DNA from 3 places in the Hyphomonas sp. NPDC076881 genome. Region 1 is predicted to be linked to each of the others. Evidence: riboswitches for the same ligand, from Rfam matches in the RefSeq annotation. Region 1 holds a riboswitch; each other region holds the start of a gene.
The links. A riboswitch is a leader RNA that binds a small molecule or an ion and turns the genes downstream of it on or off. The one in region 1 is predicted to bind cobalamin.
Positions count from the first base shown of each region.

Region 2: another riboswitch for cobalamin. It lies ahead of cobW (cobalamin biosynthesis protein CobW); the one in region 1 lies ahead of ACQKI2_RS04665 (TonB-dependent receptor plug domain-containing protein).
Region 3: another riboswitch for cobalamin. It lies ahead of ACQKI2_RS12580 (TonB-dependent receptor plug domain-containing protein); the one in region 1 lies ahead of ACQKI2_RS04665 (TonB-dependent receptor plug domain-containing protein).

Region 1 is NZ_JBNNJJ010000003.1:201,666-208,787, reverse strand. It holds gene ACQKI2_RS04675 (FecCD family ABC transporter permease) at 1-670, opposite strand, end outside; gene ACQKI2_RS04670 (ABC transporter substrate-binding protein) at 667-1,464, opposite strand; gene ACQKI2_RS04665 (TonB-dependent receptor plug domain-containing protein) at 1,461-3,311, opposite strand; cobalamin riboswitch at 3,430-3,617, opposite strand; gene ACQKI2_RS04660 (SDR family NAD(P)-dependent oxidoreductase) at 3,831-4,598, opposite strand; gene ACQKI2_RS04655 (Re/Si-specific NAD(P)(+) transhydrogenase subunit alpha) at 4,658-5,785, shown strand; gene ACQKI2_RS04650 (proton-translocating transhydrogenase family protein) at 5,782-6,153, shown strand; gene ACQKI2_RS04645 (NAD(P)(+) transhydrogenase (Re/Si-specific) subunit beta) at 6,157-7,122, shown strand, end outside.
Region 2 is NZ_JBNNJJ010000010.1:111,529-118,650, forward strand. It holds gene cobN (cobaltochelatase subunit CobN) at 1-1,830, opposite strand, end outside; gene cobW (cobalamin biosynthesis protein CobW) at 1,835-2,887, opposite strand; cobalamin riboswitch at 3,176-3,389, opposite strand; gene ACQKI2_RS12610 (CRTAC1 family protein) at 3,456-5,000, opposite strand; gene ACQKI2_RS12615 (acylase) at 5,022-7,122, opposite strand, start outside.
Region 3 is NZ_JBNNJJ010000010.1:101,369-108,490, reverse strand. It holds gene ACQKI2_RS12590 (ABC transporter substrate-binding protein) at 1-325, opposite strand, end outside; gene ACQKI2_RS12585 (FecCD family ABC transporter permease) at 489-1,517, shown strand; cobalamin riboswitch at 1,542-1,755, shown strand; gene ACQKI2_RS12580 (TonB-dependent receptor plug domain-containing protein) at 1,930-3,846, shown strand; gene ACQKI2_RS12575 (DUF7676 family protein) at 3,890-4,480, shown strand; gene ACQKI2_RS12570 (ABC transporter substrate-binding protein) at 4,473-5,336, shown strand; gene ACQKI2_RS12565 (FecCD family ABC transporter permease) at 5,329-6,375, shown strand; gene ACQKI2_RS12560 (ABC transporter ATP-binding protein) at 6,372-7,122, shown strand, end outside.

The sequences.
Region 1 (7,122 bases):
CGCCCAGGCTGGTTGCCGTCTCGTCGCCAAAGCTCAGCGCCCGCAGCCCCGGCCCCGCCAGAAACACCAGCGCCGCACCGGCCACCCATCCCGGCGCGCCCAGCAAAATGTCTGCCCATGAGCGGTTGGCCACCGAGCCCATCATCCAGTTCACCAGGTCTGCCAGGCTGTAAGGGTTCGGCGCCATGTTGAGCGCCAGAGACATCAGCGCCCCGGCAAAACTGGAAAGCCCGATGCCGATCAGCAGCAGCGTCACGCTGCCGGCCCCGCGCATCGCCGCAAACACCAGCAGCAGCGTGGCCACACCTGCGCCCAGAATGGCCGCTACCGGCACAGCAAAGCTGTTCACCGCCGCAAAGCCGAAGAAGATCGCAACCACCGCGCCCAGGGCAGAGAAGGCAGACACGCCCAGCACGCCCGGCTCGGCGAGCGGGTTCTGCAACAGCCCCTGCAACCCTGCCCCCGCCAGCCCCAGCGCTGCGCCTACCGCAAACGCCGCGACCGCGCGCGGCAGGCGTAGCTCCCAGACAATCGCCTGCACACGCGCGTCGCCCTGCCAGACAAGCGCCGCCAGTGCGTCGCCCACCGGCACGGCTGCCGTGCCCACAAGTGCAGAAAGCGCAAACAGCGCGACCGCCACCAGCCCCAGTGCCAGCGTCAAGCGGCTCATCGCGCCGCCTCCAGCGCGGCGGCAATATCGGCCGCCTCATCCGCCACGAACCAGGCGCCGCAGGACACGCGGGACTCGTCCATATCGATCACCTGCGCCTTCGCCATCAGCCGCCGCATCACCGGATGGCGCGAGACAGACCAGCGGTCTGTCGCATCATCATCAAACCCGAAAAACGCCGCCAGCATCAACCCCGGCGGCTCCATCACCAGACTTTCCAGCGGCAGACTTGTCCAGCCCGTTCCGGCATTGGCGTTCTCAAGGCCCGCATGGGTCATGATCGACGCGATCATCGTATCCTTACCTGCGCTCACCCCGCCCGGTGTCACATAAAGCGCCGCCCGCCCGCTCGGCGCAGCCGGCTTCGGCGCTGCCGCCAGAATGGCCTCCGCCCGCGGCCCCTGCCCGATGGCGGCGGCTACCTCACGCAGCAGGTCGCCCGTGCCTTCAACGTCATTTGCATAGCCGATCTGGACCGTGCGGATGCCGAACCGCTGGTAAAGCGCGAGCGCCCGCGCGTCCCCGCCCCAGCTGCGCACGACAACATCCGGGGCGAGCGCGACGACATCTTCCGCCGCCGCGCGCACCTTGGGAATGCCTGCCGCCTTGTCTCTCAGATGGCTGAACTGTCGTTCGCTATCCTTTGAGAGCGCCAGGATCTGCTCCCGGTCTGCCAGCGCCAGCACGAACTGATCGGCGCAATAGTCCAGCGACACAATCGTAGGGCGCGCCGGCTCTGCCGAAGCAAAGCCGGTCAGCCCCATCAGGAGCAAGGCGGCAAGCCTCAGTCTCACTTCAGTTTCAGCCCGACGAACACTCCGGCACCGGGGCCATTGTAGCCGTAGATGTCGGTGGCGGTTTCATCGAAGATGTTCTCGCCGCGCAGGGTCACGGCGATACGCTCCGTCAACGGATATTCCGCCGTGACGGACGCCAGCGTGTAGGCACCCAGCGTAACCGGGCGGGCCGGGAACGGTCCGAAATCCGTGTCGCCCTGATCGCCCACATAGTCGAGCGCCGCGCCCAGGCGCAGACCATCCGGCCTCACCGTCCAGTCAATCGCCAGCGAGGCGGTGGCATCCGGAATGCGGATTTCATCCACGCCGTTATTGTCCTGCGAGTCGAAGAAGGTCGCCTGGCCGGAGACCGCCAGATTTGCCAGCGCCTGCCAGCGCGCCGCCAGTTCAACGCCGCTGCGCTCGCTGTCTGTGGCGCGGTTCGCCGCCGTGGAGGTAAAATCCGGATTGAAGGCGGTATAGATCTCGTTCTCCAGATCGGCATTGAAATAGGTTGCCGAATAGCTGAAGGCGCCAACCGTCTGTTCCCAGCCGATTTCCCAGCTAGTGGACTCTTCCGGCTTCAGATCAGGATTGCCCACGAAGCTGCCAGGGAAGAAACCAAACAGTTCCGTGAACGTTGGGTTTTTCACGCCCGTGCCAACAGAGCCGCGAATGCGCCCGCCCACCTGATCGAACGCATACCCCGCGCCCAGACGCCAGGTGGTCGCATCATCAAACCGGCCCTTATTGTCGTCATGACGCGCCGATGCGGAGAAGTCGAAAGCGCCGGCCGCAATGCGATATTCACCGGCAAAACCAACGGACTCAAACGCCTCAGACGCATCGGTCCCGCCACCATACTGAACGTCGCGGCGATCATAAGTTTCACGCTCATAGTCCACCAGACCGGTCAGCGTGTGGATACCGCTGGTATAGCTCGGCGACCAGGCAAGTTTCGTGCGCTTGCCCTTGGCATCATCCGTCTTTGCCCCGCCGCTGAAATTGTCCCGCTCCACCTGGTTGAAGCTGGCGCGGATCACGTGATCCAGGGGCCCATAAGCGCCCGTCAGCGCGCCGCCGACCAGCCACTGATCTGCCTCGGTGCGATTGTCCGTGTCGTTGAGAAGCCCGTCATAATCCGTATCCGAATCGAATTCAGACTCCGTCTGCCGCGCCAGGCCAACCAGAGACAGCGCCCAGTCCGCCCCCAGATCAAGCTTGCTGGTCAGCAGGCCGGAGAACGCTTCAGATCCATCCTTGCCGCCGCCCGCGCCAGAGGTGTCCACGCCATCGGTCGTAAAGCCGGTAACCGCTGCACCAAAATTTGGCCCGCCAAACCCCGCAGCGCCGCGCACAGTGCCAAAGCTGCCCGCTTCGGCAGAAGCGTTAAACCCTGCTTCCCGCGCCGCCGAAAGCGACACCACGCCGCCAATCGCATCTGATCCGTGGATCGAGGACGCCGCCCCGCGCAGCACTTCGATGCGGCCAACCGGCAGCGCCGTCAGCAGGCCGAAATCTGTCTCACCATTCACCGGATCGGAAATCTCGATGCCTTCAAACAGGACGAGCGTATGGTTAGCCTCGGCCCCGCGCATCCGCACCTGCGTCAAGCCGCCAACGCTTCCCGCGCGGGAAACGGCCACCCCCGGAACAGCGCGCAGCTGGTCTACGGGGTTGGGTGACAGGCGAACGGCCAGATCGTCCGCCGTCAGTACGGATACGGAAGATGTCACGCTGTCGAGTTCAACCGGGCGCAGGCCGGAAATTTCGATGGGATCGAGCACGCGGGCTTCTTCGGCCTGCGCGAGAGAAGCATTGAGAACAAGCGCAGACGCGCCCATGAGGGTAAGTCTGAGGAACATGGGTCCACAGGTCCTTCTTTGGCCGGAGGATGTGCGTTGCCTCCCCGCGGCGGGTTCATGACATGTCGCATGAACGGAAGGGTGCCTTCCGCGGCCCTACGCCTGTTCCCGGACGGCGAGCCAACGACGGCAACAGGCAGGTCTCCTGACTTTGCGGATCATCGCCGGGGTGAGCTGCCTTCCCGGTTTCCCAGTGGCGTATGGCTCTCACGGCTCCCCGCTCACAGTTACGGGCATAGCGCCGGATTCCCACCGGCTTCCCTTTTCACCCGGACTTTACCGGGCACCTGTCGCGTGAAGGCGCTGTAATGCGGATTTTGCGGCGCGGCAAGCAGGGGCATGGATATAGCCGTTCTCCACTCCCTCACCTTTCGTCACGCTCGATGGCCTTCAGGCCATCTGAGCGCCCATCTCCAAACCTCGCCGATAAAGCCAATGGCAAGTTCAGGTGATGGGCACTCAGATGCGCTGCGCGCATCGAGTGTGACGAAGATCCGGATTTGGCCGGAAGCCGTCCTGTTAAAGACTGTTCAACAGGTGGCCGCCATCCACAACGAGCGTCGAGCCGGTCATGAAGCTGCCCGCGTCCGACGCCAGCAGAAGCAGCGGCCCGGCCAGTTCGTTGATGTCGCCGATGCGGCGCATGGCGATCCGGCGGATCATCTGCATGCCCTGCTCGCTGTCGAGGAATTCGTCATTGATCTCGGTCTTGAAATAGCCCGGCGCGATGGCATTCACGCGCACCCCATAACGGGCCATTTCCAGCGCCATCTGGCGGGTCATGTGGTCAACCCCGGCCTTGGAGACGCAATAGGCCGTCGTCATCGCCTGCGGATGGAGGCCGGTGATCGAGGCGATGTTGATGATCGAACCCTTGGCCTTGGCCGCCACCATGGCATTGGCGCCATGCTTGGCCACGCGCCACACGCCGGTGAGATTGGTGTCGATCACCGCGTTCCAGTCTTCCTCACTCATGTCGCGGAACCAGCCTTCGCGCGACATGCCGGAATTGTTGACGATGATGTCGGCGGGCCGGCCAAGCGCTTCCTTGATCGAGTCGAAGGCGGCCACGATGCTGCCGTCATCGGTCACGTCCATCGCCACCGGAAGCGCGTTCCCGCCCTTGCGGTTGATCGCGGCGGCGACCTCTTCCAGACGGTCCATCCGGCGTGCCGCAAGGACAACGGTTGCCCCGGCATCGGACAGAACATGCGCAAAATGGCGCCCCAGACCGCTTGACGCTCCGGTAACCAAAGCCACGCGATTAGCCAGACTAAACATACTCATGCCCTAAACCCTCAAAATAACTATTGCACGGCGCAAAGTTTAACCTAATCCAGAGCGCCATGAAGATATCAGTGCTCAAAGAACGGCGACCCGGCGAGACCCGCGTGGCGGCAACTCCGGAGACAGTCAAGAAGCTAATTGGCCTGGGCCACACGGTCACGGTCGAGGGAGGAGCGGGAACCGTTGCCGGTTTCCTGGACGCAGCCTTTACCGAAGCAGGCGCCAGCATTGCTGGCTCGGCGGCTGAGGCGGCGAAGGGCGCAGACATTGTATTCAAGGTCCGCCGCCCGGAGCCTGGCGAGATCGGGGCTCTGCCCGATGGCGCCGCGCTGATCGCGCTGATGGAGCCCTTCGCCTATCCGGCCGAGGAACTCGCTGCGCTGAACGCAAAGAAAATCGCGGCGCTCTCGATGGAGTTCACGCCCCGAATCACGCGCGCCCAGTCGATGGATGCGCTATCGTCCCAGTCAAACCTGGCCGGCTACCGCGCCGTCATCGAAGGGGCGCAGATCTATGGCCGCGCCATGCCGATGATGATGACGGCAGCCGGCACGGTTGCCCCGGCCAAGGTGTTCATCATGGGCGCCGGTGTGGCCGGCCTCCAGGCCATCGCCACCGCCCGCCGCCTCGGCGCGGTCGTCACGGCAAACGATGTCCGCCCCGCTGCCAAGGAACAGGTCGCCTCGCTCGGCGCCAAGTTCATCGCGGTCGAGGATGACGAGTTCAAAGCGGCCGAAACCTCCGGCGGCTACGCCAAGGAAATGTCGCCGGAATACCAGGCGAAGCAGGCCGCGCTCACCGCCAGCCACATCGCCAAGCAGGATATCGTCGTCACCACGGCGCTGATCCCCGGCCGCCCCGCGCCGGTGCTGATCACCGAAGAAATGGTGCGCTCGATGAAGCCCGGCTCGGTCATCGTCGATATGGCCGTCTCCCAAGGGGGCAACTGCCCCCTGTCGAAAGCCGATGAGATCGTCGATGTGGGCGGCGTGAAGGTGGCTGGTTTCTCAAACCTGCCAGCGCGCCTGCCGGCAGACGCCTCGTCCCTCTACGCCAAAAACCTGCTCGCCTTCATTCCGCTGATCACAGCCGAAGGCGGCGCCCTCACCCTCGACACCGAGGATGAAGTCGTCGTCGCCATGCTGCTCACCCGGAACGGCGCAACCGTTAGCGAAAGGCTGAAGTGATGAAACGCGCTCTTGCCAGCTCCCTTGCCCTTGCCGCCTTCGCGCTCCCGGCCTTTGCCGATGCCGGCGGCATCAACTCCACCGTATTCCTGGCGGCGATCTTCGCGCTCGCCTGCTTTGTCGGCTATTACGTCGTCTGGTCGGTCACCCCCGCGCTGCACACGCCGCTGATGGCCGTGACGAACGCGATTTCGTCCGTGATCGTCGTCGGCGCGCTGGTTGCGGCGGCCGCCCACGGCCTCTCCTCGGAAGGCTGGGTCGCCAAGATCCTCGGCGCCATCGCCGTCGCCCTCGCCAGCGTCAACATCTTCGGCGGCTTCCTGGTCACCCAGCGCATGCTCGCCATGTACAAGAAGAAGGGGAGCTGACCCATGGACCAGTTCCATTCCACCTGGGCGCCCCTGCTCTATCTCGTCTCGGGCATCCTGTTCATCCTCGCCCTGCGCGGCCTTTCCAGCCCGGCCACCAGCCAGAAGGGCAACCGCAACGGCATGATCGGCATGACCATTGCCGTTGCCACCACCATCATCCTGCTCTGGGATTCGCTGGATCCGGCCACCTGGGCCCTGATGATCGGCGCGGTCGCCATCGGCGGCACCATCGGCGCGATCATCGCGCGTAAAATTCCGATGACGGACATGCCCCAGCTCGTCGCGGCCTTCCACTCGCTCGTCGGCCTCGCCGCCGTGCTCGTGGCGTCCGCTGCGCTGTACGCCCCCGGCAGCTTCGGCATCCTCGGCGTCACCGGCATCAAACCCGTCTCGCTGATCGAACTCGGCCTCGGCTCGGCCATCGGCGCGCTCACCTTCACCGGCTCGGTCATCGCCTTCGCAAAGCTCAACGGCAATATGAGCGGCGCGCCGATCCTGCTGCCCGCCCGCCACCTCTTGAACATCGCCCTCGGCGTCGGCATCATCGCCCTCACGGTGATCCTCATCCAGTCCGGCGGCACCGCCCATTGGGCCTTCTGGGGGCTGACGGTTCTGGCGCTGATCCTTGGCATCACGCTGATCATCCCGATTGGCGGGGCAGACATGCCCGTCGTCGTCTCGATGCTGAACTCCTATTCCGGCTGGGCCGCCGCCGCGCTGGGCTTCACGCTCGGCAACTTCGCCCTCATCATCACCGGCGCTCTCGTCGGCTCCTCCGGCGCGATCCTCTCTTACATCATGTGTAAGGGCATGAACCGCTCCTTCATCTCGGTCATCCTCGGCGGCTTCGGCGGCGAGGATGCGGCCGCTGCCGCTGGCGGCGCCCGCGTGGACCGTCCGTACAAGAAGGGCTCGGCAGACGACGCCGCCTTCATCATGAAGAACGCCTCCAAGGTCATCATCGTG
Region 2 (7,122 bases), on a different contig from region 1:
ATGGTCGATGATGACGGCGCTGGCGCGCCGCTTGGCCTGTGTGCCCTCGCCGGGATCATTGACGATGAAGGGATAGATGTGCGGCAACGGGCCGAGGACCGCCTCCGGATAGCAGGCTTCGGACAGGGCGAGCGCCTTGCCGGGAAGCCATTCGAGATTGCCGTGCTTACCCATATGGATGATGGCATGGGCCCCGAACGCCCGGCGCAGCCAGGCATAGAAGGCCAGATAGCCGTGAGGCGGAGGCAGGTCCGGACTGTGATAGGTTTCCACGGGATTGATGTTGTAGCCGCGCGCCGGCTGGACACCCAGCACGACATTCCCGAAGCGGTGTATCCCGAGCCGGAAACCGTCCGCCTCCGGCTCAAAGAAGGGATCCTGTGGCGGGGCGCCCCAGCGTGCTGTTATCTGATCGCGGACAGTTTTCGGAAGGGATTCCCAGAAGTCGTTATACTCAGCCAGCGGAAGGATCACGCCATCCAGAGAGGGCTCTTTGCTGCGGTCATTTGTTGGGCCGCTGGCAAGTAGGTTCATCAGGGATGCGGGGGAGTGTGGGGCTTCCGGCACTGTGTATCCGGCGGCGTTCAGGGCTTTGAGCACTTCAATCGTTCCGGCGGGCGTATCGAGGCCGACGCCGTTGGCGAGGCGCCCGTCACGGTTGGGATAATTGGCGAGGATGAGGGCGACCCGGCGGCCTGATGCGGGCGTGCGGCGCAGACGCGCCCAGGCGGCTGCCTGGGCCGCGACGAATGCTGTCCGGTCTGGCACAGGCACATGCCGGACGCTGGCATGCTGTGTCAGTGCGCTGGAGACGGCGCGTTCCTTGAAGGCGATGGCGCGGGTGAGGATACGGCCATCGACCTCCGGCAGGGCGACACTCATGGCGACATCACGCGCGGAGAGGCCGCGCGTGCCCGCCGCCCATTCCTCCCTTGCGCCGCTGCTGAGCACCCCCTGAAGAATGGGGCAACCGGCGCGTTCGAGAACCGCGGGTTGACGGGTTTCGCCGGGCGTGGATACGGCGAAGCCTGTCAGATTCAGGATGATGTCGGGCGATGCCTCGGCGATCAATCCGCCCACGAACGCTTCGCAGACCGTGTCCTTCAGGCTGTGCAGGAAGACAGGCAGGGGATTGAGGCCAGCTTCATGAATGGCGGTGATGAGCGCGTCCAGCGCCTGCATTTGCCCGGCGAGATAATAGGCGCGGTAGAAGATGATCGGAGCGATGGGCGCCTGCCGGCCCCAGAGCTGGGTCATATGGCTCATTGCGCCCGGCGCGGCGCCGGGCCAGTAGAGGCCTGCGCGCGGGATTTCTGCGGGGTCGGGGCCAGGCAAAGGCCGCCGGCCAATCATCCAGGACGTATGCTGAAGGAATGCGGAGAGGTTATCCGGCCCGCCTTCCTGAAGATAAGCCCAAAGGCGGGCCCGGTCTTCCGGGGAGATGGTTGAAAGTCCTTCAAGGTCCGGATCGCGCCGGCCATCGCCGGGTATCATCGCGAGCTGGACGTTATTTTCCCGCGCGGCCCGTACAATCTCCGCAACGCCATAGGGCCAGTATGTGCGCCCGCCGAGCACCCGCACACAGACGATTTTGGCCTGGGCGATTATCTTCTGGACATAGAGATCGACGGAGAAATTGTGCTGCAGGGTCATCAAATTGGCGAGGCGGAGCGTGGGCGCGCCCTCGCCTGCCCGGCGCTGCGCCGCTTCCAGCGCCGACAAATCTGTATCTGCCGCCGAGAGGACAACGATCTCGCCGGGCGACTGGCCGAGATCAACCGGCTCTGAGCCATCGCTGACCTGACCATCCCGAATGTTCAGGAGATGCATCGGCTCAGCCGCCCTTCAGGATCCGCTCGGCATTGGCGCGGTTGAAGCCCGAAGCGCCGATGACAACCAGCCGCCCCGCGCGCGGTTCGGCTTCCTTCCAGGCCCTATCGAAGTGCCAGTTCACCCGGGGGCCGACCGCCTGCACCAGAAGGCGCATGTCACGCCCTTCCACCGGCACAAATCCTTTCACCCGGTAGACTTCCTCAGCCTTGGCGAGCGCGGCGATCCGCTGGGCGAGAACCTCCGCTGACGGAACAGACTCCATGCTTGCGACGAAGCTGTCAAAGTCATCATGATCGTGGTCTTCGCCTTCGGCGTCGTGATGCGAATGGCGGTGCTCAATCCCGTTTTCGGCGGCAATCCCCAGCCCGAGTAGGGTATCGGCCGGAAGGTTTCCTCTCTCGGCCTGAACGAAATATACGCCGGGGCGTGTATGCGCGGTCAAATTCCGGCGGACATCTTCAAGCACATCCGGGGAAACGAGATCTGCCTTGGTCAGCACGACCATATCGGCGCAATGGAGCTGGTCCTCGAAGAGTTCCTCGAGCGGGCTGTCATGGTCCAGCATTTCGTCGGCCGCGCGCTGGGCGCTGAGGGCGTCCTCATCATGGGCAAATCGCCCCTGCGCCACAGCGTCGGCATCCACGAGCGTCACCACGCCATCGACGGTCACGCGGGTGCGGACTTCCGGCCAGTTGAAGGCCTGGACGAGGGGTTTTGGCAGGGCAAGGCCCGAGGTCTCGATGACGATATGGTCCGGGGGGATGTCCCGCTCGATCAGCGCCTGCATGGTGGGCAGGAAATCATCGGCGACCGTGCAGCAGATGCAGCCATTGGCCAGTTCGATGATGTCATCTTCCCTGCAGCTTTCCACACCGCAGCCTTTCAGGATTTCGCCGTCTACGCCGACATCCCCAAACTCGTTGATAATGAGGGCAATGCGGCGGCCACCGGCGTTTTCGATCAGATGGCGGATGAGTGTTGTCTTTCCGGAACCGAGGAAGCCTGTGATTACAGTGGCCGGAATTTTGCCCGTGCGGGCAGAAGTGTCAGTCATGGCGGTGCCTTCGCAGCGATCAGATGGGAGGACCGATCAGCTGAGAGCGCACGCAGACGGCGCGGGGGCGCCGCCTGACCAAGGCGGAACATCCGATTCGCGAAGCGAACCATCCTATCCACTCTCCCCTCCGGCAGCATTGCGGCAGCCGGGCTCAGGACGCATGGCAGACGGAAGCAACCCCTTGCCGCAGGACAGCAACAGGCAACTTACCGACGCTCACACGTCAGCCAATCACTACTGCCGCCACGACGGAGTTCCGCTCTGCCGACTAGACCCGGTCGGAAGAGGGGCGACAATTTGACGGCAGGTCTCCTGGCTTCCGGTTCATCGCTTCCCTCCGCGCCTTCCCAGAACACCCTTCCGGGCGCACCAGTGGCATATCGCGGCAAAGCTCGCCGGTTACAGTTGCGGGTACAGCTGCAGATTCAAAGCTAACGCTCCTCACTGCATTCCCGTTTTAATCCCCCGATAAAGGGGAACCGTCAGAACCTTCGTGTAGGCGCGGCGCGCGCCTCTGTCCAGAGATTTCCGGAAGGCTGGTCTGGCGAAGAACCGCCTTCGCCGTTCACTGCTGTTGAACGGCGAAGGCCTTTCCGGCCCATTCGGCAGGATCGACACCGGACACGGTCTGGGTCACGCGGCCCTCGGGCGTCAGGAAGGTAACCTCGACCGTGACGGGCGAGAGGTTCTTCAGGCCGAAGTGCACCGGGATGGCGCTCTGGGCGTTGTAGCCTCCGCCTGTATGTATCAGCCGCGTGGCGAGGATGTTGCCAGCCCCATCATAAAGACGGACCTCCGCCCCCGGAACAATGCCGGTTCCGGCCTTGTTCAGTACCATGACATTGAGCGCGCGGCCGGCCGCCTTACCGGAAAGCTCGTTACGAAAGACGAAGTGTCCCCCCTCCGGGCCATAGCCGTCAGTCAGCGACAGATCGAGCGCGCCGTCCAGATCATAGTCCACCCAGATGGCGCCATGATCGCCCGCGTTCATGGGATGATCGAGGGGGAGGATATTGCTGAACCCGCCCTTGCCATCATTCAGGTAGAGATAATTGACCGGAACCTGCTCGCCAAAGGGCCCTTCATAGCCGACCACGAACAGATCGAGATGGCCATCATTGTTGAAGTCGCCCCAGTCGCCGCCAACGGCATGATCGGGCTCTGCCACGCCAAAGGCTTCAGTGACATCTTCGAACGTGCCGTCACCCTTGTTGCGATAGAGTTTGTTGGGGCCGTAATTGATGAAATAGACGTCGAGCAGGCCGTCATTGTCGAAATCGCCGACAGCGCAGCCGACGCCGCCTTCCTGCTGCGTGCGGCCTGACGTTTCGATGCCGATCTCAGCGGCAACATCGGTGAAACCTGCGCCATCATTGCGCCAGACGGCATCTTCGGCGCCCGACTGGTTGGTCAGGAAGAGGTCGATCCTGCCGTCCTGATTATAGTCGAACCAGCAGGCGCCGACCGTGGGGCGGGGGTCGCTCGGGCCCTCGCCAGTGAAGACTTCCGTGAACACGCCGTCTGTATTCTGATAAAGCTTGTTCCCGCCGGCACGGTTTGCCGAATAGACATCCAGATCGCCGTCATTGTCATAGTCGATCCAGTTGGTCTGACGGGCCGAGCGGCCGGGGATCGTCAGGCCGATCTCGGGCGCGACATCGGTGAACCCCTGCCCGGCCTCGTTGCGGAAGACGCGGCTGAGTTCTTCCGGCGAGGTGGCACCAGCCATAAGGTCAGGATAGCCATCCCCGTTGAAATCGCCCCAGCTCAGGCCACGGAATTCCGGGCCGGACATTGGCAGGCCGAGGGCTTCGCCGACGCTGGTGAAGACGCCATTATCCTGTTTATAGAGACGGATCGCGCCGCCCTTCACGGAGACGGCGAGATCAAGCTGCCCATCGCCATCGAAATCGGCCCAGGCATTGGAGAGGGAGCCAGCTTCGCCGAAGAGTTCCGGCTGGACCGAAACGAAGGGCAACAGGGGCCCGGCCTCTTCGGCCACCGGAGCGGCAAGCCCGCTCTCGGCAAGCTGAGGCGCTTCAGGCGTTGCCGCGCAGGCAGCCGCCAGCAGCGGAAGCACAGCCGGCAGGTATTTCAGACGATATCGCATGATTTCTGTTCCGTTATCGGATTAACGATTGAGCGGCGTGCGTTCGGAAAGATTGGCTTCCACCTGATCGCGCTGCAGCCAGAGCTCACGGTATTTTCCTTCCGAGAGCATATCCAACTGGTCGCTGTAATGACCGGTGCCGGGCTGGCGGGAGTTGCCATAGCTCATCAGGCCGTAAGCCTTCACCGGCGTCGAAAACTCGATCATCGCCACCCAGGTTTCCCCATGCGTGGGCGTGCGTACGCCTTCGCCGTTCGGGTCCGACCAGGTGATGACATGGAAGGCGCCGAGATTTCCAAAGCCGCCATGGCCAGGCACATCCACATCCTCAAGGATGAAGCGTGAAACTTCGCCATAGACCGGATCGATCCGCCCATATTTCTCCTTGGTGGCGGCAATTGCCTTGCGCAGCTGCCCGACGGCAGCGGCAGGGTCTTTGAGACCCGAAGGCGTGTTGACCGGATCATCCGCCGACCAGGGCACGGCAAATCCTGCCTGCCCCGTCATGCGCGGGCCGGAAAAGAGTTTTGCCCATTCCTCGAAGAGGACACCGGCGCGGTTATCGCTGGAGAAGGTGCGGTCCCAGTCCGACAGGACCTGGACGGCAGCCTGCACATCCGGGTCCGGATCATTGGCGGCAGCGGCCAGAAGATCGGGCAGCACGCGGTCTGCCATCAGCGCATTGGCGGAGAGCTTCAGCTCGACGAAATCGTCCAGGGTGAGGTTTTCTGCCTCCGCCATCATCCGGATGGATTCCTGGGCCCGCATGGAGAGCGGCGTGCGCGGAGCGAGATAGGGCGGGAAGTCTTCCGGCTTGTAAGCGACAGGATAGGTCGCCTCCCATGGCGGATCGTTGGAGTTCTGAATGAATCCGGTCGCAGGGTCTGTCACGCGCGGAAGATCCTCGAAGGGGTGAACCTCCGTCCAGAGATATTCGGACGTATCGCCCGGCACGAGGCCCTGCCAGAAGGCAAGATCGCCCGAAGCGCGCTTGGGCGCGATGCCATTGAAGGTGTATTCGATATGCCCGTCGCGGTCTGCGTAGGAGATATTGAAGGTCGGCACCTGCAGGCGGCTCATTGCGGCGTCGAAATCCGCGTAGCTGTCGGCGGTGACCATGTCGAAATACTGTTCCAGCATGCCGCCCCGGTCGAGGCCGGCAACGCGCAGGGCAACCGCTGTGCCATCGGGCTTGTCGAAGACCGGGCCGTGAACGGTGGAGCGCACGGAGACGGGCACGTCCAGCAGGCTGCCATCTTCCTGGCGCACCTTGTATCCAGTTTCGCGGACCTCGAAGGGCAGCACTTCGCCGTCGAAGAGATAGCCATTATCTTTCAGCGTAAGCTGATAGGTGGTGGCGCCCAGCATTCCGTTGACAGTGTTGGAGATGCCCATCTGCTGGTTGAAGGCAAAGCGGATGACCGGCAGGCCGATCTGTGTGGCGCCATAGATTTCGAAGTCAGGCCCTGTGAGGTGAGCTTCGTAATAGATGAAATATCCCGTGCCCCAGGGAAGGTGCGGGTTTTGCAGCAACATCGTGTTGCCGGATGCCGTCTTGGAGCCCGCGACAGCCCAGGTGTTGGAGCCCTGCTCGGAAAGCTCGGGCGGATCGCCCTCCCCGGCCACCCGGCCAGGGGAGGCAACGTAGATGAAGTTCATCAGGCGGTGGGCATGGGCCACAACATCCACGCCGCTGACGGGAAGAACGACGGCAAGTTCAGGGTCAATCGCTTCGGGATGAGCGGCGGCATACGCATTCATGCCTTCGGCAAAAGCATCGATCTTTGCACGGAATTCCGGTGAATAGGCATCATACCATTTCTGGGAGCGTGCGGGCACGTCGTTCATGACGAGCCATCTGGCGGTCTCTTCATACTCTGCGCCCCAGTATTCGGCGCCCTTGCCGCGCGCTTCGCCATAGAGGCGCAGCACCGTGTTGGCGTGGCTGGCGACCTGCGCCCAGCCATAGCCATAGAATACGGTTTCGGCATCCGGACCATAGATGTGCGGCACGCCATAGGTGTCCCAGAGAATCTCGGCCTGCAGGGGTGCGGGCGCGCTCTCCTCCGCGAGGGCCGACGCAGCGTTTCCGCCGCTTGCGCATCCTGCGAGCCCCAGCTGG
Region 3 (7,122 bases), on a different contig from region 1:
ATACCGGAATATTCTGTGTCTCCAGGAAGATGCGAATCTCCGGCCGCCGGATACGGCTGGCGATCACTAGGTCGGGCCTCAGAACGGTAAGTTCTTCGGCATTGCCGTCTGACACCGGCCAGTCTTTCGCCTTTTCTGAACTGAAGGAAAGCGCCGGATTGCGCGCATTGTGGGAAAGGGCTGCCACCTGGTCCGGGTCCGCCAGCTCCATCAGATACTGATCCGCGCAGAGGTTCAGCGAAACGATCCGTTGTGGCCGCGCGTCGGCATCGGCAGCGCCGGAGAGGGCCAGCAGGAGAGAGGCAGTCAGGGCTTTCAGCTTCATAAAACCTGCTCCCGGCGGATGAGAAGGCGCAGCCATGTCACATCCGGAAAAAATCGCAAGCCATGCTTGGCGCCGGGGCGCATTCTGGTCTAAGGGTCGATCTCGGGTTCCGGGACACTCAGTTGACGGAATGCCTTCGGATCGATCTTGACGAGTTCCGCCCATGCAGATTTCCGCCGCCACCCTCCGCCCGGAGCAGGCTGTCACTGATACTGCCAAATGGCTGCTCGGCGCGGGCGCGCTGCTCGTCATGGCGGCGCTGTCGCTGATGACCGGCCCTGTCGCCATCGGCGCCGGAGAGGTTTTCCGCGCCCTGTTTGGCAATGCAGACGCGGTGACGAACACCATCATCCGGGAGCTGCGCCTGCCGCGCCTCATGCTCACCCTTGGCGTGGGCGCCATGCTCGGCGGGGCAGGGGCGGCGCTCCAGGGCTATCTGCGCAACCCGCTGGCAGAGCCCTCCATTCTTGGTGTCGCGAGCGCCGCCGCGCTTGGCGCCGTTGTCGCGCTCTACTTCGGTCTCGCCAGCGTTGCGGGTATTTTTCTGCCGCTCATGGCGGCGGTGTTCGCGCTCGCGGCGACGCTTCTCCTCTTTGTTTTTACGATGTTTTCTGCCTCCGGTCTCAGCCTCATTCTGGCGGGTATCGCCATCGGTTCACTGGCCGGGGCGGGCATTTCGCTTGCCCTCAATCTGTCGCCAAACCCCTTCGCGGCGATGGAGATCACCTTCTGGCTGCTCGGCTCGGCGGAGGATCGCAGCTGGCGCCATGTGGGGTTGTCGGTGCCGCTGATCGGGCTCTGCCTCGCGGTTCTCTTCAGTGACAGGCGCGCCCTTGACGCGCTCACGCTCGGCGAAGACGCCGCCCGCGCGCTTGGCTACAATCTCACACTGGTCCGCATGCGGCTGATTGTCAGCGTGGCGCTGGGCGTCGGCGCCGCCGTGTCCGTCACCGGCGCGATCGGCTTCGTCGGCCTTGTCGCGCCCCATCTTGCCCGCAGTGTTGCCGGCAGCCTTCCCTCGCGTCTCATTGCGCCCTCGGCGCTCATGGGCGCGCTGTTACTCACCGCGGCAGATATCCTCGTGCGCCTCATCCCGACCACGAATGAACTGCGTCTCGGCGTCGTCACCGCGCTTATCGGTGCGCCTTTTCTCGTCATCATCCTCTATCGCACGCGCCGGCGCGAAGCATAGGGCTGGACAAGTGCCGCCACCAAATGTATCGGCGTTCATGACGGTTCCCCTTTATCGGGGGATTAAAACGGGAATGCAGTGAGGAGCGTTAGCTTTGAATCTGCAGCTGTACCCGCAACTGTAACCGGCGAGCTTTGCCGCGATATGCCACTGGTGCGCCCGGAAGGGTGTTCTGGGAAGGCGCGGAGGGAAGCGATGAACCGGAAGCCAGGAGACCTGCCGTCAAATTGTCGCCCCTCTTCCGACCGGGTCTAGTCGGCAGAGCGGAACTCCGTCGTGGCGACATCTGAGAGGCGGGTGCTGAACGCACCCTCGCTTCCGGCTGTCGCGCAGGCGCCCTCCGGAAAGAGATTGCGTTCGGTCATCCGTATGGATGCAATCGGGGGACCTGTCCCCCGGATGGAGAATAGCAATGTCCTCACATGCAGTGAGAGCAATCACTGGCGCTTTGCTCGGCGCCGCCAGCCTGAATACACTTTCCTTCGCCTATGCTCAGTCAACGGAAGACGAAAGCCGGCAGGAAACCATCACCATCACGGCGAGCCGCCTGAACCTCGCCCCGCGCGAGATCGGCAGCGCTATCGCCCTCGTTGATCGCGCGGCCCTGGAAACCGGCCAGATCATCGCCCTGAAGGAAACCCTGCAGGATATTCCGGGCGTCCAGATCAGCGCTGGCCGCCCCGGCGGCAGCACGAATGTCAGCATCCGCGGGTCGGATAATGATCAGGTGCTGTTCCTGTTCGACGGCATCAAGCTGGGCGACCCCAGCTCCACCAGCACGCAGTTTTCCTCCGACAACATGACATCGCTCGATATCGAACGTATCGAAGTCCTGCGCGGCAATCAGAGTTCCCTCTATGGCTCCGATGCCATCGGCGGCGTCATCAACATCATCACCCAGCGTGCCACCGAAGAAGGCCTCCGCTTCAATGTGGAGGCAGAGGCCGGCGGCTATCTCGGCGTGTCGTCGGAACATGGCGACCACCTCCTGCAGCGCGGCGGCGTCTCGCTGCTCGGCAAGCAGGGCAAGCTCGATTACCGCCTGTCGCTGACGGGCACAAAGACGGAAGGCCCCTCCATCGCAGACCCGCGCACGGGCCCATCTGTCACCGAAGATGACGACTATTCCGTCTGGGCCATCAGCGGCCGCGCCGGCTACCAGATCTCCGAAACTCTGTCGGGCCAGGTTGTTGGTTTCTACAACGACTCCTCCACCGATCTCGACAATACCACCAGCGACAGCGTCAACACGGTCGACAAGAAAGACACCGCCTACGCTGTTCAGTTGACGCATGAAACACCGGACAGTGCCTGGAAGAATGAGCTGACCCTCTCGCGCTATAATGCAGAACGCCTCTATTTCGGCCCGTTCTATTCCTCCGGGGGCGATCTTTATGACGGCACCAAGGACACAGCCCTTTTCCTCACGCGCTATACGGGCTTCGACAAGGTCCAGATTTCCGCTGGTCTCAACTGGGAAGATGAGTCTACGGATCAGGTAACGCTCTATTCCGGCAATTTCAGCGAAGGCATCTCCACCAGTTCCGTCTTCACAGAGCTGGCCTTCCGGCCCACCGAAGCACTTTCGATCACGGTCGCCGGCCGCCTCGACGACAATGAACGCTTCGGCCAGTTCGACACTTATCGCGTCACGGGCGCTTATTATCTGCCCGCCACGCTCGCAGGCGGCGATGTAAAGCTGCGCGCCAGCTATGGCACAGGCGCCAAGGCGCCGGGTCTCTACCAGCTGTTTGACCCCACCTATGGCAATGCCGGTCTGAAAGTGGAAACCTCCGAAGGCTATGACGCCGGCGTGGATATCAGCTGGGCCAGGGCCGCGCTGGAATTCTCCGTATTCCACAGCGATGTGGAAGACGAAATCGCCTTTGGCTATCCCCCGGGAAAGCCATCGGGCGGCTATATTCAGTTCGGCCGCACGAAGAAACAGGGCGCCGAACTCGGCCTGCGTTATTCGGTGACGGACTGGCTCAGCCTGTCCCAATCCTTCATGGTGCTGGATGCTCAGAATGAGGAAACCGGCCTCTGGCTTGGCCGCCCGCGCTATTCGGGCACAACCAGTGCCACAGCTCAGTTGACGGACAGGTTCGATCTCACAACACGTCTGCGTTACCGGTCGGATAACGCCTCCAGCTATGGCGGTGTCACGCCTGGCTTTGTCACGCTTGATCTCCTCGGAAACTATGATCTGACCAGCCGGGTCGCGCTATATGGCCGCCTCGTGAACGCTCTGGATCAGGACTACCAGCTTTCCTACGGGCGCAATGAACTCAACCGCAGCCTCTATCTCGGCGTCCGCGCGCGCTTCTGAGCGCGCGGCAACGCCCTGTCAGACCCCAAGGGAAGCCAGCAACATGACCACCGGAACCAGCCGCAGAATTCCGAGAGCGGACATACAGACAAACGGCCGCACAGAACATATCTGGGCCTTGCCTGTCGATCAGTCCTTTCTCGAAACACTCCTGCGGGATCTCTTCGAGAATCATCCTGAGAAGCTCACCTTCGGGCCCCTGATCCAGGGCGCCGCCTATGAACTGAAAGCCCCCGGCAAGCCGGAACGCATCACGCTCAATGACGGTTACCTTACCGTCCATTGGGGTGGCCGGGGGCATTTTCATCTCTGCATTGGCAGCAATTATGGCGCCCTGAAAGGTGAAGGCGGCGGCCCGGAATTGATGGTCCGCCGCCGTACAGCCCGCGCTGAGTTCTATCGCAGCCTCGACAAGCATGGCCACCCGGTCAGTTGGGGCCTCCGTCTCTTCAATGGGGCAGGCGAGCCGCAGATCGCGATCTTCATGCCAAATCCCTTTCTCACGGATGATGATCAGCTGGCAGAGGAAAATGATTTCTCCCGCCTCGCGCTTTGGGAGTATCTGATGCAGCACTATGCCGGGCACGGGCCAGACCAGTTGGACCGGCAAGGGAAGGGCTTCCGGCATGGCTAGGCGTGTGGCCTTCTGCCTGGCAGTGCTGGCGTTCCTTGCTGGACCGTCTGCGTCCGCCCATGCCGAAACGCCAAAACCCCGCGCCGCCTCGGCCAGCATCTGCGCCGACCAGTATCTGCTCGCTCTCGCCGATCCCGAGCAGATCGCCTCGCTCAGCTGGCAGGCAACCGGTCCGCTCTCCACCTTCGCGGAAGAAGCCGCCGCCTATCCCTCCAATCACGGCGGGGCGGAGGAGTTTCTTGATGCGAATGTCGAAATCCTTATCCTGAACAGTCATGGCTCCATGGAGCTGCGCCGCATCATGGGCCAGTTCGATGTCGAGATGGTCGTCATTGCCACCACCACCATCACTTTCGATGAGATTGCCCAATCCGTGCGCGATGTCGCCGCAAAGCTGGATCAGACAGCGCGCGGCGAAGCCCTCATCGCCGACATGCAGGCGCGCCTTGCCCGCATAAACCGTCAGGTGGCGGAGGAAGGTGCAGGTCCCTCCGTCACCTATTTCCGTCCGGAAGGCGGCGGCGCTGGGGCGGGCACCTTTGTTGACACGGCCCTGCGCCATGCCGGCTTCCGCAATCTGCAGGCAGACCTTGGCAACACCGGCTGGGGCCGCGTCCCGCTGGAACAGCTCGTGCTTACCCCGCCCGACGGCCTCGTCACCAGTTTCTTCGACACGGCCTATAAAGGCGTCAACGCGCGCTTTTCCAGCCATTCCCTGTTCACGCGGCTGTCGGCAGAAAAGCCCGTCATGCCGGTGCCGGGCCGTTACTGGACCTGCGCCGGTCCCATGCTGATCGATGCTGTGGAATCTCTTGCGGCTCAGCGCCGTGAACATTTCGGAGGTGGTCATGACTGAAGAAGCCACAGCCGCGCCGCGCCGCAGCGCCCATTCCGTCAGCCATCGCATCAGCTGGCTCAGTCTCAATCTCGCCCTTCTGGCGCTGATCGGGGTCCTTGCCTGCGTCTCGCTCACCATTGGCTATGTTACTTATCCGGTTGCGGATGTTGTGGCGGCCCTCTTCGGCCTTGGGGATGAGAAAGTCATCACCATTGTGCGGGAGTTGCGCCTGCCGCGGCTCCTGCTGGCGCTCGCCATCGGGGGCGGGCTTGGCGTGTCCGGCGCCGTGCTGCAGGGCCTCCTGCGAAACCCGCTGGCAGAGCCTGGCATTCTCGGCATCTCTTCCAGCGCCAGCTTCGGCGCCGTCATCACCATCTATTTTGGCCTCTCGGCCACCTTCCTCTATGCGTTGCCGATGGCGGCAATGGCAGGCGCGGCCGCCGCTACAACCGTGCTATATTTCCTATCCGCCCGGAATGCCAGCACGCTGACGATCATTCTCGCTGGCGTCGCCATCGGCGGGCTCGCCATCTCGCTCACATCCCTTGCCATGAACCTTTCGCCCAATCCCTGGGCCATCAACGAGATGATCTTCTGGATGCTCGGTTCGGTGAAGGACAGGTCGATGCATGATGTCGCGCTCGCCGCGCCCTTTGTGCTGGCCGGGGTAATCCTCCTCCTGCTGACCAGCCGGGCGCTCGATGCGCTGACGCTCGGCGAAGATGCCGCGCGCAGTCTCGGCGTTGATCTGAAGCGCGTCCGCGCCCTCGCCATCATCGGCACCAGCCTGGCCATCGGCGGCACGGTCGCCGTCTCCGGGGGCATCGGCTTTGTCGGCCTGGTCGTGCCCCATCTGCTGCGGCCCCTGGTCGGCCATGTCGCCAGCCGGCTGCTCCTCCCCAGCTTGCTCGCGGGCGCCGCCCTCGTCCTCGCGGCAGACATCGCCGCCCGCCTCATCCGCGTCGGCGTCGAGATCCATCTCGGCGTGCTCACTTCGTTGATCGGCGCGCCCTTCTTTTTCTATCTGATCCTCAGGACAAGGCAGCGCGTCGAATGAGCCTTCTGGAAGCCAGGAACATCTCCGTCGATATCGGCCGCACACGGATTCTCACGGGCGTGTCCGCCAGCTTCCGGTCCGGCTGCCTGACCGGTCTTGTCGGCCCGAACGGCGCGGGTAAATCCACCCTTGTGCGCACGCTCTGTAACCTCCTGAAGCCCGCCGCAGGGGAGGTACACCTGGCCGGCGCACCCATCACCAGCTTCCATCGCAGACAGCTCGCCCGCAAGCTCAGCTATCTGCCGCAGGGGCACACGATGCACTGGCCGCTGGAGGTCGAGCGTCTGGTGGCGCTCGGCCGCCTGCCGCATCTCGGGCCTTTCTCCGATATCGGCCCGCAGGACCAGGCCGCCATAGACCGAGCCATGGCGCGTACGGAGGTTTCCGCCTTCCGTTTCCGTGTCGCCGAAACCCTCTCGGGCGGCGAGCGTGCCCGCGTCATGATGGCCCGCGCCCTGGCGGTTGAGGCAGATATTCTCCTGGTGGATGAGCCCGTTGCCGCGCTGGATCCCTACCATCAGCTCCACGTCATGGAACTCCTCCGCGGCCTGGCTGATGAAGGCAAGCTTGTCGTCTGTGTGCTGCACGATCTCGCCCTGGCGGCCCGCTTCTGCAATGCCGCCGTTCTGATGTCGGAAGGCCGCGTCCTGGCGCAGGGCGCGCCGCAGGATGTGCTGACGGACACGCATCTGCGGGCGGCCTATTCCATCCGCTCCCTTCAGGGCCAGCATGAGGCCGAACCCTTCA